DNA from 2 places in the Janthinobacterium sp. GW822-FHT07H11 genome. Region 1 is predicted to be linked to the other one. Evidence: riboswitches for the same ligand, from Rfam matches in the RefSeq annotation. Region 1 holds a riboswitch; the other holds the start of a gene.
What was found. A riboswitch is a leader RNA that binds a small molecule or an ion and turns the genes downstream of it on or off. The one in region 1 is predicted to bind thiamine pyrophosphate.
Positions count from the first base shown of each region.

Region 2: another riboswitch for thiamine pyrophosphate. It lies ahead of thiC (phosphomethylpyrimidine synthase ThiC); the one in region 1 lies ahead of AC3RCJ_RS20855 (TonB-dependent siderophore receptor).

Region 1 covers NZ_CM179507.1:4,731,671-4,739,216, reverse strand. Annotated here, with positions in the region: gene AC3RCJ_RS20870 (DUF2867 domain-containing protein) at 1-109, shown strand, start outside; gene pnuC (nicotinamide riboside transporter PnuC) at 210-821, shown strand; gene AC3RCJ_RS20860 (AAA family ATPase) at 821-1,378, shown strand; gene AC3RCJ_RS20855 (TonB-dependent siderophore receptor) at 1,489-3,666, opposite strand; TPP riboswitch at 3,752-3,849, opposite strand; gene AC3RCJ_RS20850 (iron-containing alcohol dehydrogenase) at 3,928-5,085, opposite strand; gene AC3RCJ_RS20845 (ferritin family protein) at 5,238-5,543, shown strand; gene AC3RCJ_RS20840 (Imm26 family immunity protein) at 5,637-6,116, shown strand; gene AC3RCJ_RS20835 (sensor histidine kinase) at 6,244-7,546, opposite strand, start outside.
Region 2 covers NZ_CM179507.1:1,212,199-1,219,744, forward strand. Annotated here, with positions in the region: gene AC3RCJ_RS05395 (PAS domain-containing hybrid sensor histidine kinase/response regulator) at 1-23, shown strand, start outside; gene AC3RCJ_RS05400 (response regulator) at 52-858, shown strand; gene AC3RCJ_RS05405 (hypothetical protein) at 898-1,155, shown strand; TPP riboswitch at 1,264-1,379, shown strand; gene thiC (phosphomethylpyrimidine synthase ThiC) at 1,459-3,372, shown strand; gene thiS (sulfur carrier protein ThiS) at 3,393-3,596, shown strand; gene AC3RCJ_RS05420 (thiazole synthase) at 3,622-4,416, shown strand; gene thiD (bifunctional hydroxymethylpyrimidine kinase/phosphomethylpyrimidine kinase) at 4,416-5,180, shown strand; gene thiE (thiamine phosphate synthase) at 5,190-5,813, shown strand; gene AC3RCJ_RS05435 (ANTAR domain-containing response regulator) at 5,892-6,524, shown strand; gene AC3RCJ_RS05440 (S-(hydroxymethyl)glutathione dehydrogenase/class III alcohol dehydrogenase) at 6,625-7,546, shown strand, end outside.

The sequences.
Region 1 (7,546 bases):
GCATTGCCACAATTGGGTGGGGCGTGCCTACATCATGCTGATCCGCCCGTTTCACAAGCTGATCGTGCGCCATTCGCTGGCGCGCGCGGCCCGGGCGGGCTTCGCCTGAGGCGGGGAGGGCGGCGGACGGCAGGGGCAATCTTGCTTATTCATGCCCGGTATTGCATACTGCGCCACCAGCCTCATCCCCCGCCTCCCTTTCCGATCTCATGAACGATACGTTTCCCCTGCTGGGTTTTGCCACCACGCCGCTTGAACTGATTTCCTTTGTCCTGGCACTGATGACCGTTGCGCTCAACATCCGCCAGAATCACTGGGCCTGGCTGTTCGCCATCATTTCCTCGGCCGCCTATGGTTTCGTCTTCTTCGAGTCGCGCCTGTATGGCGACATGGCCTTGCAGCTGCTGTTCATCAGCGTCTCGTTCTGGGGCTGGTACCAGTGGCTGCATCCGGCCAGCGGCGGCACCACCCTGCCCGTGACGCGGCTGGGCATGCGCGGCTGGCTGGGCAGCGCCCTGGCGTGGCTGGCGGGCTTCGTGCTGCTGGCCTGGCTGCTGACCTCCACCGACACGGACGTGCCCCATGCGGACGGTTTCCTCACGGCGGGCAGCCTGGTCGGACAGTTTTTGTTATCGCGCAAGAAGCTGGAAAACTGGATCGTCTGGATCATCGTCGACGTGCTCTATGTGTGGCTGTACCTGCACAAGGACCTGACCCTGACGGCCATCCTGTATGCCGTGTTTGTCGTCATGGCCACGATCGGCTTGCTGGCGTGGAAAAAGTCGGCGCCGGCCGCGCCCGATGCGATGGTCCTCAAGTGATGGGCCGCTGCGTGCGCGTGGCGATACTGGGCGCGGAATCGTCGGGCAAGTCGACCCTGGCGGCCGCCCTGGCCGAGCGCTACGGCACCGTCTGGGTGCCCGAGTATTTACGGGAATTCGTCGAGACGCAGGGCAGGGTGCCCGTGGCGGAAGACCAGTTTGGTATTGCGCGAACGCAAGTCGAGCGTGAAGACGCGGCTGCCGCGCAGGCCCGTCAATTTCTATTTTGCGACACGACGCCCTTGATGACGGCCGTCTACAGCCGTCATTACTTTCACGGCGCCGACGCGCCGCTGGCGGCGCTGGCCGATGCCACGCACTATGATTTGACCCTGGTGACGGCGCCCGACAGCCCGTGGGTGGCCGATGGCTTGCAGCGCGAGTCAGAAGCCGTGCGCCAGCTGATCTACCGCTACCTGCTCGACGCGCTCGACGCGCGCGGCATCGCCTACCACGTGCTGCGCGACAGCCTGGAGGCGCGCCTGGAACAGGCGGCGCCCTTGCTGCAACAGGCGCTTGCTGCAGCGCCTGCCATTTCCTTTCCCTACAACGCCTAACAAAACCGTAGCGAGCGGTAGCGAGTTGTGGCCGAGAAGCGGAGCTGTGCGAATGCACAGTGAGCATCGGAAGCCGCAAATCGCGACGCGCAGTAGGTTTGGTTAGGTGTTTAAAAGTCGAACTGCGCCGAGACTTTGAACGTGCGGCTGGCGCCCGGATACAGGTAACCGTCGGACTCCGGCGTCACGTCGCGCCAGTAGAACTTGTCGGCCACGTTGTTGACGGCGGCGCGCAACACGGCGCGCGTGCCGGCGATGCGCGTGGCCCAGGCGGCGCCCAGGTTGAACACGTGGTAGGACGGCACGAAGGTCGTGTTGTTGTACTCGAACGCTTTCTTGCCCGCATATTCCCAGCTGCCATTGACGCTCAGGCCCGCCACTTGCTGCACGGCGTAGTCCGCATGCACGGCCGCCTTGAAGGCGGGCACGTTGGGCACGCGCTTGCCGTCGAGGTCCGCATTGCCCGTGCCCGACTGCTGGCTGTTCAGGGCCGTCAAGGAGGCGCCCAGGCCCAGGTTGGCTGTTGCCTTGCCCTGGGCCGACAATTCCAGGCCACGGTGCTGGGCCTGGCCTTCGCGCACGAAGTTGTATTTTTGGGGCTGCAATTCCAGCGGCTGGTTGAATTCCAGGCCCTTGCGGATCTGGAACAGGCTGGCCGCCAGCATGAAGTCCGGCGTCACATCCATCTTGGCGCCGAGTTCGATCTGCTTCGAGCGGCTCGGCGACAGTTCTTCGTTGGCATTCATCGCCTTGCGGTCGGCCGTGCCGCCATGTTCCATGCCCTGCGAATAGGCCGCATACACGGACACATTGTCGAGCGGGGTATAGACGAGCGAGACGTTGGGCAGCAGGAAATCGTGCTTGGCGCGGATTTCCGTGTCGGCCTTGAGCACATACTGGTAGCCATCGACATTGATATGGCGCAAGCCGCCATGCAGTTTCCAGTTCGGCGCCAGGCTGACGATATCCTGCACGAAGACGGAGTTTTCCGTATCCTTGCGCACCAGGCGCACGGGGCCCGTGACGCCGGGCGACGTGCCGACGATCTGTGGCTGGTAGATATTGCTCACGCCCACCCAGTCGTACACGTACAGGCCGGCGCGGTCCTTGCGGCGGAAGGTCGAGACGCCGGCCGTGAAGTCATGGCGCAGGGAACCGGTGGCGAACTTGCCCTGGATCATGGCTTGCGCGCTCAGCGGTTTTTTCGTCTCGCCCAGGCTGCGGTAGTCATACACGTCGTAGTCGCCATTGCCGCAGAAACCGGGGTACAGGTCCTGTCCGCTGCAGCCATACGGGAAGGCCGTGTAGTCGTCGCGCTTGAACGAGTGCTGGTTGGCCGACACGGTAGCGTGCCAGTCCTCATTGAAGGCGTACTGGAAGCGCAGGCCGATATTGCTGGTGACGGTTTCCACGGGGCGCGTCCATGGCTGCAGGTTGAGCATGGCGTCGGCGCTGATGCCGGTCGGCAAGGTTTTATTGTTCAGCAGCTGGAAGCCGGGCGCCGTCGCCTGCGCCTTGTCCTGGTAGTCGGCATCGAGCTGCAGCAGCGCCTGCGGCGAAATCTGCCAGTCGAAGGCGCCGGAAATGAACTTGCGGTTGCCGTCCGCGCCCTTGATGTAGGAGCGCAGGCGCTCGGCCGCCACGTTGACACGGTAGCCGAAGCGCGTGTCTTCCAGGCGGCCGCCCAGGTCGATGGCGCCATACAGGGTGCCCCGCTCGCGCGCTTCCACGGTGACCGTGCGCAATGGCGTATTGGTCGGGCGCTTGACGATGAAGTCGATCACGCCGCCCGGTGCGGCCACGCCCGCCTGCAGGCCCGCCAGGCCTTTCAGCACTTCGATGCGTTCCTTGTTTTCCAGCGGAATTTGTGTGTCGCCGGGAATGGCCACGCCATCCTTGCGGTAGCTGGAATTGTTGTCGAGCTTGAAGCCGCGGATGGAAAACTGTTCCGCATAGCCGACGGCGTTGTAGGCGTCGTTGATGCTGGCGTCGAGCTTGACGGCATCGCTGAGATTGCGGATCTGCAAGTCCTGCATGTCTTTTTGCGAAATGACGGTGACGGACGCGGGCGTTTGCAGCAGCGGCGCGTCGGAAAAACCGCCCACGGAGGCGCGCTTGGCAGCCGGCGCCTTGCTGGCCGTGACGACGACTTCGGCCATGCTTTGCGCCTGCGGCTCGGCGGCTTCGGTGCTGTCATGCGCGGCCAGGGCAGGCGCGGCAAACGCGTGCAGGATGGCCAGGGTCAATACAGGACGGGAAAAATGCGCGGATAAATTCGGTGTGGACATAGATTGCTCGTGGTTCAAGCCGTCTCGGGAAAGAGCACGGCAGGCTGCTTGTTCGGCTGGCGCCAACGCAGGAGCTATCAAAGGAGGGAGGTACTTTGCGCTTTCCTTCGCTGGCATTATCCAGATCAGGTACGAAGGGTATCTCTCACCCGGATGACTGCTCCAGGACCCCTAGCGAAATGACAGCTTAGCATGAAGCACGGCCAGCTGTCCCGCTGGCCGACCGTTTTACAACACTGTGGCGCGAATTTGCAAACTGCGCTACAGGCTCAGTTCCAGCACCTTGCGGCTGACGGCGGGCGTGACGTCGCGCTGTTCGCCCAGCGCCGTCATGCCGTGCGCTTCCAGGGCGGCCACGACGGCGTCCACGCTGGCGTGGTTCAGGCCGTAGTCGGCCAGGCGCGTCTTGACGCCCATGTGGCGGAAGAAGAATTCCGTGCGCGCGATGGCCGCCTCGATGCGGCCGTCTTCGTCGCCGCCATCGAGGCCCCACACGCGGGCCGCATATTGCAGCAGCTTGGCGCGCTTGGCCTGCTTGCGCACGCGCAGCATGCTGGGCAGGATGATGGCCAGCGTCTGCGCATGATCGAGCTCGTACAAGGCCGTCAATTCGTGGCCGATGGCGTGCGTGGACCAGTCTTGCGGCACGCCCACGCCGATCAGGCCGTTCAAGGCCAGGGTGGCGCTCCACATCACGTTGGCGCGCACGTCGTAGTCGTCCGGCTGCGACAGGGCTTTCGGGCCTTCCTCGATCAAGGTCAATAAAATGCCTTCGGCGAAGCGGTCCTGCACGGAGGCGTTCACGGGGTAGGTCAGATATTGCTCCATCACATGCGCAAACGCGTCGACGACGCCATTGCCCACCTGGCGCAGCGGCAAGGTGAAGGTCTTCGACGGGTCCAGCACGGAAAATTGAGGATACACCTTGCGGCTCATGAACGAGCGCTTTTCCTGCGTGGCCTTGCGCGTGATCACGGCCGAGCCATTCATTTCGGAACCCGTGGCCGGCAATGTCAGGACGGTGCCGAAGGGCAGGGCGGCGTCAATGATCTTGCCGCCTTTCGCCAGGATGTCCCACGCTTCGCCCTCATGCAGGGCGGCGGCGGCGATGAACTTGGTGCCATCGACCACGGAGCCGCCGCCGACGGCCAGCAGGAAATCGATGCGCTCGCTTTTCACCATGGCCACGGCCTGCATCAGGGTTTCATAGCTGGGATTGGGCTCGATGCCGGCAAATTCCAGCACCGTGTGGCCGGCCAGCGCCGCCCGGACTTCATCGTAGACGCCGTTCTGCTTGATGCTGCCGCCGCCGTAGGTCATCAGGACCCGCGCCTGCGGCGGGATCAGGCCGGCGATGGCGGCGATCTGGCCCTGGCCGAAGAGGATTTGCGTCGGATTGTAAAAGTCGAAATTGAACATGGGGCTCCCGCTGCCAAGGTTGAGGCTGTTGCTGAGCCATGATTATGGCCGAACGGGTGGAAACGTGTCGTGGACGCTTGAGCTTTTCGTCCGCGCGGTGGAGAATGCAGCGCAACGCTGTCACCTCTTACCTCCCCCTTGAAGGAAAACGCATGACCCACCTCCCCCTGGAAGAAGCCGACCTGCCCGCCACCGCGCTCGACATGCACCGCGCCATCGGCGCCGCCATCGCGGCGCTGCAGGCACTGGACTTGAACAGCCAGCGCTTCGAGGCGTGCACGGACCCGGAACTGCGCCGCGTGCTGGCCCACGCGGGCGACACGAGCCGCAAGGAAGTGGCGATGCTGCTCGAATGGATGCGCCGCCGCGATGCGCGCCTGGACAAGGAAATGAAGGAAGCGCTGTTCAAGGCCGGGCCGATTGTTGCCCAGTATCATTATGACGAGAAAATATTGTAACTTTTGGTTTGTTGCTGTGGCGTACCATGCGCCACATGGCCCTTGCTTCGCGTAGACTGTGCCCCGAACACGATTTTGGGGGAGTTTGCAGAAATGAAATCATTACCATACCGAGAAGGCAGCTGGTTTGCCGTGCCCCTGCCGGGCGGCGGCTATGCCGTCGGCGTGGTGGCGCGCACGGCGCCCGCCGGACGCATCATGCTGGCGTATATGTTCGGGCCCAAGCGCGACAGCCTGCCCACGCTGGACGAGCTGGAAGCGCTGCGGCCGGAACAGGCCGTGCGCCGCCTGCGCACGGGCGACATGGCCCTGCTCAACGAGCGCTGGCCGCTGCTGGGCGACAGCCGCCACTGGAACCGCGACGCGTGGCCCATGCCGGCCTTTATCCGCCGCAATGAATCCTTGCAGCGTGCCTGGCGCGCCAGCTATGCGGATGCGGACCCTGCCAAGCTGGACCGCGAAGAATCGATCCCCTTCGATACGCCGGGCATGGAAAGCGATTCCCTGTACGGCTACGGCGCAACGGAATTGCTGATGAATAAGTTGCTGGCGTCGGAGCAGGCGTCGGCGTGAGCGCGGTAGGGCGGCGTAGGTCGGATTAGCGAGGCCTTGCCTCGCGTAATCCGACACATTGTTGGCCAAGGCCGCTGGTGGTGTCGGCTTACGCGCTTTGCGCTAAGCCGACCTACGCCGCTCCGACCTAGGCTGCCGGCAAGCTGATCTGGAACGCCAGGCCGCCGCCTTCGCGGTTGCGCACCTGCAGCTCGGCGCCATGGCGCAGCAGCACGCGGTCGACGATGGCCAGGCCGAGGCCGGCCCCGTTGGCCTGGCCGCGTGCCGTGTCGAGCCGGGTAAACGGCTTGAGCATCTGCTCGATCTTTTCCGCCGGCACGCCGGGGCCATGGTCCTGCACTTCGATGATGACTTTTTTCGCGCCGTGGCTGGTCCTGATCTGGCAGGCGATATCGATTTCCGTGATGTCGCTGCCGGGCGTCTTGCCGTAGCGGCGCGCATTCTCGATCAGGTTGTTCAGCACGCGGCGCAGGTCGGTGGCGTTGCCCATGGCGTGCGCGCCTTCGGCGATGCTGGCGTTGAGCTTGACGTCCGGCAAGCGCATCGCTTCGCGTGCCATGTCGGCCAACAAGCCGCTCAAGTCCACGTTGGTAAAGCTTGACGCTTCCGTCGGCTTGGCATAGTCGAGGAACTGGCCGATGATGGCGTCCATTTGCCCGATATCGGACTGGATGCCGATACGCGCCTCGTCCGACAGGTTGGCCATTTCCACTTCCAGCTGCATGCGCGCCAGCGGCGTGCGCAAGTCGTGCGAGATGCCGGCGAGGATCACGGCGCGGTCCGATTCCACCTGTTTCAAGTCATCGACCATCTGGTTGAAGCTGCGGTTGGCCTCGATGATTTCGATCGGGCCCTTTTCCGGCAGCGGCGCCGGCTGCTTGCCCTTGGCGATGTCGCGCGCGGCCGCCGTCAGGCGCGACAGCGGTAAATTGATCAGGCTGGAAATGATGGCCGCGCCCAGCAGCGACAGCAGGGACACCAGGCTGGCCCAGCCCAGCCACTGGAAGCCCGTCAGGCCGCGCAGGCGCTCGCGTTCCAGCATCAGCCAGTATTCGTCGTCGTCGATCTTGAAGCTGACCCAGAAGCCGGCCACGCCGTTGACGCGCGCGGAAAAGCGCGTGTCCTCGCCCAGCTTGGCCTTCACCAGCGCTTCGATGTCGGGCATCAGGTAATTGTCGGGCGGCGGCTCGATGCGGTCATCCTCTTCCAGCGGGAAGATGCGGATGCCTTCGTTGCTGACCAGGTCGAACAGCAGCTCGCGGCGCAGTTCGGGCGCCGAATGCGTGAGCGCCGCATGCGTGATGGTGACGACGGAAATGACCTGGGCGGAAATCTGCTGCGCCTGCGGTTCGCGCTGGATGACGGAAATCATGCCGATCCAGGCGATCATGCTGACCGTGGTCAAGGTGCCGAGCAGCAAAAAGGTGCGC
Region 2 (7,546 bases), 2.9 Mb from region 1:
ACGACACTCACGCAATACGCTAATTCAGCACTCAATTTTAGGAATACCGCCATGCTTCAAGCCACCGAGATCCTGAACGCCAGCATCCTCATCGTCGATGACCAGGAGGCGAACGTCATGCTGCTGGAACAGGTGCTGCGCAATGCCGGCTATACGCGCATCACGTCCACCATGGACCCGCAAGCCGTGCGCGCGCTGCACCAGCAGCACCGCTATGACCTGATCCTGCTCGACCTGCAGATGCCGGAAATGGATGGCTTCGAAGTGATGGAAGGCTTGCGCGACCTCGAGGCGGGCAGCTACCTGCCGGTGCTGGTGATCACGGCCCAGCCCGGCCACAAGCTGCGCGCCCTGCAGGCGGGCGCCAAGGATTTCGTCAGCAAGCCCTTCGACCTGGTGGAAGTCAAGACGCGCATCCACAACATGCTGGAAGTGCGCTTGCTGTACCAGAAGCTGGCCGAATACAACAAGTCGCTGGAGCAGATGGTGGAAGACCGCACGGCGGAATTGCGCGAAAGCGAAGCGCGCTTCCAGCGCTTCACGGAACTGTCGTCCGACTGGTACTGGGAACAGGATGCGCAGGGCAATTTGACGCGCTTTTCCGGCCCCGTGGCCGAGATGCTGGGCATCGGCAGCGAGGAAGAACCGCAGCGCTGGAACGCCACCGAGCGTGCCTTGCTCGATGCCAAGATCGCCGCGCGCGAACCGTTCCTCGACTTCATCTACAGCCGCGCCAACCTCGACGGCAGCACGCAATACCTGCAGGTCAGCGGCGAACCGATGTTCGACAATGGCAGCCGCTTCATCGGCTACCGCGGCATCGGCCTCGATGTCACGGAGCGCTTGCGAGGGGCGTGATTTATACTTGGTGCCATCCATATCGACAAGGAACGCATCATGGCTGACAAAATACCTCCGCAATACTGGTTTCCCGCCAAGACCTATGGCTGGGGCTGGGGCTTGCCCATCACCTGGCAGGGCTGGCTGGTGTTCCTGGCCGCGCTGGCGCTGTTCGCCTGCGGCGCCTTCCTGTTCCCGCCGCAAACCATGCTGCTCGGCTACATCGTCTATGAAGTGGCCATCGTCGCCGTGCTCATTTTCATCTGCCAGCGGAAGGGCGAACCGACCGCCTGGCGCTGGGGCAAGAAGAAATAAGCGTGACGCCGTCTGCTGCATTGCAGCAGATGCGCAAAGACTACACCTGCAAGAAATCATCTGGCCACGCGGCGCGAAGCGCGTATAATTGGCTCGCTGCCGCAAGGCGGCAAACGCTAGGGGTCCTGCCTTTCGCTGTAGAAATACAGTGCAAGCGCGGGTGAGAAATACCCTCCGAACCTGATCTGGATAATGCCAGCGAAGGGAAGCTTTAGGATGAACGCACCCCGCCTTTCCGCGTGCGCGCAGCCGAACCTCCTTAGCTGGCTCCAGGCTTAAAACAAGTCTAGCCAAGGAGCCAAAATGAACGCCAACCCGAAATTCCTCTCCGCCACCGCCACGGTCGACGAAGCCGCCATCGCGCCGCTGCCCAATTCGCGCAAGATCTACGTGCAGGGCAGCCGCCCCGACATCCGCGTGCCCATGCGCGAAATCAGCCAGTCCGACACGGAAGCGTCGTTCGGCGGCGAAAAGAATCCGCCGATCTACGTCTACGACACCTCCGGCCCCTACACGGACCCGGACGTGCAGATCGACATCCGCTCCGGCCTCGATACGCCGCGCCTGCCGTGGATCATGGAGCGTGCCGACACGGAAGAATTGCCCGGCCCCACCTCCGACTACGGCATCGCCCGCCTGGCAGATCCGAAGCTGGCCGAGCTGCGTTTCAACCTGCACCGCAAGCCGCGCCGCGCCATTGCCGGCAAGAACGTCACGCAAATGCATTACGCGCGGCGCGGCATCATCACGCCGGAAATGGAATTCGTCGCCATCCGCGAAAACATGCGCCGCCAGGAATATCTGCGTGAACTGAAAGCTTCCGGTCCCATGGGCGAGCGCCTGGCCGACCTGATGGGCCGCCAGCATCCGGGCCAGTCGTTTGGCGCCAGCATCCCGGCGGAAATCACGCCGGAATTCGTGCGCGAGGAAATCGCCCGCGGCCGCGCCATCATCCCCGCCAATATCAACCACCCGGAAGTCGAGCCGATGATCATCGGCCGCAATTTCCTGGTGAAAATCAATGCGAACATCGGCAATTCCGCCGTCACGTCTTCCATCGGCGAGGAAGTGGAAAAGATGACCTGGGCCATACGCTGGGGCGGCGACAACGTGATGGACTTGTCCACCGGCAAGCACATCCACGAGACGCGCGAATGGATCGTGCGCAACAGCCCCGTACCGATTGGCACCGTGCCCATCTACCAGGCGCTGGAAAAGGTCAACGGCAAGGCCGAGGATCTGACGTGGGAAATCTTCCGCGACACCCTCATTGAACAGGCGGAGCAGGGCGTCGATTACTTCACCATCCACGCAGGCGTGCTGCTGCGCTACGTGCCGATGACGGCCAAGCGCCTGACGGGCATCGTCTCGCGCGGCGGCTCCATCATGGCGAAATGGTGCCTGGCGCACCACCAGGAATCGTTCCTGTACACGCATTTCGAAGAGATCTGCGAAATCATGAAGGCGTACGACGTGTCGTTCTCGCTGGGCGACGGCTTGCGTCCCGGCTCCATCTATGACGCCAACGACGAGGCGCAGCTGGGCGAACTGAAGACCCTGGGCGAGCTGACGCAGGTTGCCTGGAAACACGATGTGCAGGTGATGATCGAGGGCCCGGGCCACGTACCGATGCAATTGATCAAGGAAAACATGGACTTGCAGCTGGAGCAGTGCGGCGAAGCACCGTTCTACACGCTGGGACCGTTGACGACGGACATTGCGCCCGGCTACGACCACATCACCTCGGGCATCGGCGCGGCCATGATCGGCTGGTACGGCACGGCCATGTTGTGCTACGTGACGCCGAAGGAACACCTGGGCTTGCCCAACAAGGCCGACGTCAAGGACGGCATCATCACCTACAAGATCGCGGCGCATGCGGCCGACTTGGCGAAAGGCCATCCGGGCGCGCAAATCCGCGACAATGCGCTGTCGAAAGCCCGCTTCGAATTCCGCTGGGACGACCAGTTCAACATCGGCCTGGACCCGGACAAGGCGCGCGAATTCCACGATGAAACCCTGCCCAAGGATTCGGCCAAGGTGGCGCATTTCTGCTCCATGTGCGGCCCCCACTTCTGCTCGATGAAGATCACGCAGGAAGTGCGCGAGTACGCGGCCGGCATGGGCATCGCGGAAGACAAGGCGCTCCAACAGGGCATGGAAGTCAAGGCCATCGAGTTCATCAAGAACGGCGCCGAGCTGTACCGCAAGGTCTGAAGGAGAGCGTGATGCCTGCATTGATATCCATCACGCTCAACGGCGCGCCGCACCAGGTGCCGCCGGGGCAAACCCTCGATCAATTGATCGCCGCGCTGTCGCTGGAAAACCAGGCGCTGGCGCTGGCCGTCAACCGCAACGTCGTGCCGCGCAAGGCGTGGCCGGGACAGGTCTTGCAAACGCAAGACCAAGTAGAGATCGTGCGCGCCATCGGCGGCGGCTAGTTTGAGAAAAGACAAGGAACAGAACATGAACACGGAAATAAACAACGACCTGCTGACCATCGCAGGCAAACAGTACCAATCGCGCCTGCTGGTCGGCAGCGGCAAGTACAGGGATTTGCCGCAGACGCGCGAGGCGACGGACGCGGCCGAGGCGCAGATCATCACGGTGGCGATCCGTCGCGTGAATATCGGGCAAGACCCGAACGCGCCCAGCCTGCTGGACTTCGTACCGCCGGACCAGTACACGATCTTGCCGAACACGGCCGGCTGCTACAACGCGAAAGACGCCGTCTACACCCTGCAGCTGGCGCGCGAACTGCTGGGTGGGCGCAATCTGGTCAAACTCGAAGTGCTGGGCGACGAAAAGACCCTGTTTCCGCACATGCCGGAAACGTTAATTGCCGCCGAAGCGCTGGTCAAGGATGGTTTTGACGTGATGGTCTATTGCAGCGACGACCCCATCCAGGCGAAGATACTGGAAGACATCGGCTGCGTGGCCGTCATGCCGCTGGCCTCGCTGATCGGCTCGGGCATGGGCATCTTGAATCCGTGGAATTTGTCCTTGATCATCGACCAGGCCAAAGTGCCGGTGCTGGTGGACGCGGGCGTGGGCACGGCGTCGGATGCGGCCATTGCCATGGAGCTCGGTTGCGATGGCGTGCTGATGAATACGGCCATCGCCGGCGCGCGCGATCCCGTGCGCATGGCGCGCGCCATGAAGCTGGCCGTGCGGGCCGGGCGCGAAGCGTTTCTGGCGGGACGCATGCCGCGCAAATTTGCCGCTTCCCCGTCGTCGCCGATGGCGGGCCGCCTGGCGTGATGGTGCCAACGTTGCCGACGGTGCTGGTGTTTGCCGGCGTCGATCCTTCCGGCGGCGCCGGCATCGCCGCCGATATTGTGGCCATTGCGGCGCAGGGCGCGCACGCCTTGCCCGTCGTCACGGCGCTGACGGTGCAGGACAACGACAGGGTCTTCGGCGTGCAGCCGGTGGCGCCGGAATGGCTGCGCCGGCAGGCGCTGGCGCTGAGCGACAAGATGGCGATTCACGCCGTCAAGATCGGCATCCCCGGCAGCGCCGCGAATGCGGCCGTCATCGCGCAGCTGATCGCGCAATGGCGGCAAACCCGGCCGCACTTGCCCGTGGTGCTCGATCCCGTGCTGGCCAGCGGCCATGGTGACGTGCTCAGCCGGGACGATGCCGTGCTGGCGCTGGCGCCCTTGCTGCCGGTGACGAGCGTGATCGTGCCGAACGGGCCGGAAGCGCTGGCCCTCGGCGGTGCAAGCCGCCTGCTTGCGCAAGGCTGTGCTCACGTGCTGGTGACGGGTGGCCATGGCGACGGCGCGACGGTCGTCAACCGCTGGTTCGGCGCCGATGGCGGCGAGCGCGAGTGGCGCTGGCCCCGTTTGCCCGGCGAATTCCACGGCAGCGGCTGTACTTTGGCCTCCGCCATCGCGGCGCGGCTGGCCTTGGGACAGGCGTTGCCGGAAGCGCTGGACCTGGCGCAAGCCTATTGCCATGCGGCCTTGTCCGATGCGTATGCGATTGCGCCCGGTCAACTTATACCGCAACGATTCATTCAATAAGGAAACATCATGCGTGGACTGTATCTGGTCACCCCGAACTGGGACGACACCGACCGCCTGCTCGATATCACGGAACAGGCCTTGCACGGCGGCGTGGCCCTGCTGCAATACCGCCACAAGAGCGCCGAGGCGCAGCAGCGGCGCGAGCAGGCGGGCGCCTTGCTGGCCCTGGCCCGCAAATATGGCGTACCCTTCATCATCAATGACTTTATCGAACTGTGCGAAGAACTCGACGCGGACGGCGTGCACGTGGGTGGCCTGGACGCGTCCGTCGCGCAGGTGCGCGCCCGCCTGGGCAAGGACAAGCTCGTCGGCGCCTCCTGCTATGGCGACATGGCGCTGGCCAGGACGGCCGAGGCCGGCGGCGCCAGCTACGTGGCCTTTGGCGGTTTTTATCCCTCGCTGGTGAAAAAGTATCCGGTCACCACACCCCTCGATATCGTGCCGCAGGCGAAGCGCGAAATCGCCTTGCCCTGCGTGGTGATCGGCGGCATGACGTCGGACAACGCCGCGCCGCTGGTCGCGCGCGGCGCCGACATGGTGGCGGCCATCAGCAGCGTCTTTAACGATGCTTACGGGGCGGACGATGTGGATATTGCGGTGCAGCAATTCAATCAGTTGTTTGCTGCATGAGCATGGGGGTGCAAGGCTGATTTGGGGCAATAATCGGCATATAATAAGAACATCATTCATTACCGAGGTCCCCCACCCATGAGTCAGCCAGCCGCCACGAAACGCCTTATCCTGATCGTTGACGATGACCAGCTGCTGTTGGAATTCCTCGGCGAAGTCCTGCGCCATGCCGGCTACGAGACGGCCCTGGCCCATTCGGCCGAAGTGGCGCTGCAGCTGATCGCCCAGCGCGAGCCGGACCTGGCCTTGCTCGATATCCATATGCCCGGCATGTCCGGCCTGGAACTGGCCAAGCGCCTGCATGGCGAGACGACCGTGCCGTTCATGTTCCTGTCCGGCAGCGGCGACAGCGAATCGGGCAAGCAGGCGGCCGCCTACGGCGCCGTCGGCTACGTGGTGAAACCCGTCGATGAAGGCCGCTTGATGCCCGCCTTCGAAGCGGGCCTGGCGCGTGCCGACGAGATCCGCCAGCTGCGGCGCACCGAGCTGAACCTGAATGCGGCGCTGGCCGCGGGCCGCGAGACGAGTCTGGCCGTTGGCTTGCTGATGGGCAAGTTCCAGACGGACCGCAACACGGCCTTCGAGGTGCTGCGCGACCACGCCCGCTCCAGCCGCCGCAAGATCAATGAAATCGCCAGCCAGCTGCTGCTGGCCGAGGAAACCCTGAACGGCTTGCACGGTGCGTTTTTGAACCGCGCGAAAAGCAAGTAAGCGTTGCACCGGCGCCGGCGTGGCACGTCGGCGCCTGCCTTGTTATGATGTGGCGATACGGCGCGCTGGCGCGCCTGGTTCAACCATAGACAGGACATACATGAAAACCAAAGCAGCGATTGCCTGGAAGGCGGGCGCCCCGTTGACCATCGAAGAAGTCGACCTGGCCGGCCCGCGCGAGGGCGAGGTATTGGTCGAGATCAAGGCCACCGGCATTTGCCACACCGATTACTACACCTTGTCGGGCGCCGATCCGGAAGGCATCTTCCCGTCCATCCTCGGCCATGAAGGCGCCGGCATCGTCGTCGACGTGGGCCCGGGCGTGAAAAGCCTGAAAAAGGATGACCACGTCATTCCCCTGTACACGCCGGAATGCCGCCAGTGCAAGTTCTGCCTGTCGCAAAAGACGAATCTGTGCCAGTCGATCCGCTCGACGCAGGGCCGCGGCCTGATGCCGGACGCCACCTCGCGCTTTTCCATCGACGGCAAGCCCATCTTCCACTACATGGGCACCTCCACCTTCTCGAATTACATCGTCGTGCCGGAAATCGCGCTGGCCAAGATCCGCGAAGACGCGCCGTTCGACAAGGTCTGCTACATCGGCTGCGGCGTCACCACCGGCGTGGGCGCCGTGCTGTTTACGGCCAAGGTCGAGGCGGGCGCGAATGTGGTCGTGTTCGGCCTGGGCGGCATCGGCCTGAACGTGATCCAGGCGGCGAAGATGGTTGGCGCGGACAAGATTATTGGCGTCGACATCAACCCGGCGCGCCAGGCCATCGCGCGCAAGTTCGGCATGACGCATTTCGTCAACGCCAACGAGGTGGACAACGTGGTCGATACCATCGTGCAGCTGACGGACGGCGGCGCCGACTATTCGTTTGAATGCATCGGCAACACCACCACCATGCGCCAGTCGCTCGAGTGCTGCCACAAGGGCTGGGGCCAGTCCATCATCATCGGCGTGGCGGCGGCCGGCCAGGAGATTTCCACGCGTCCATTCCAGCTGGTGACGGGGCGCGTGT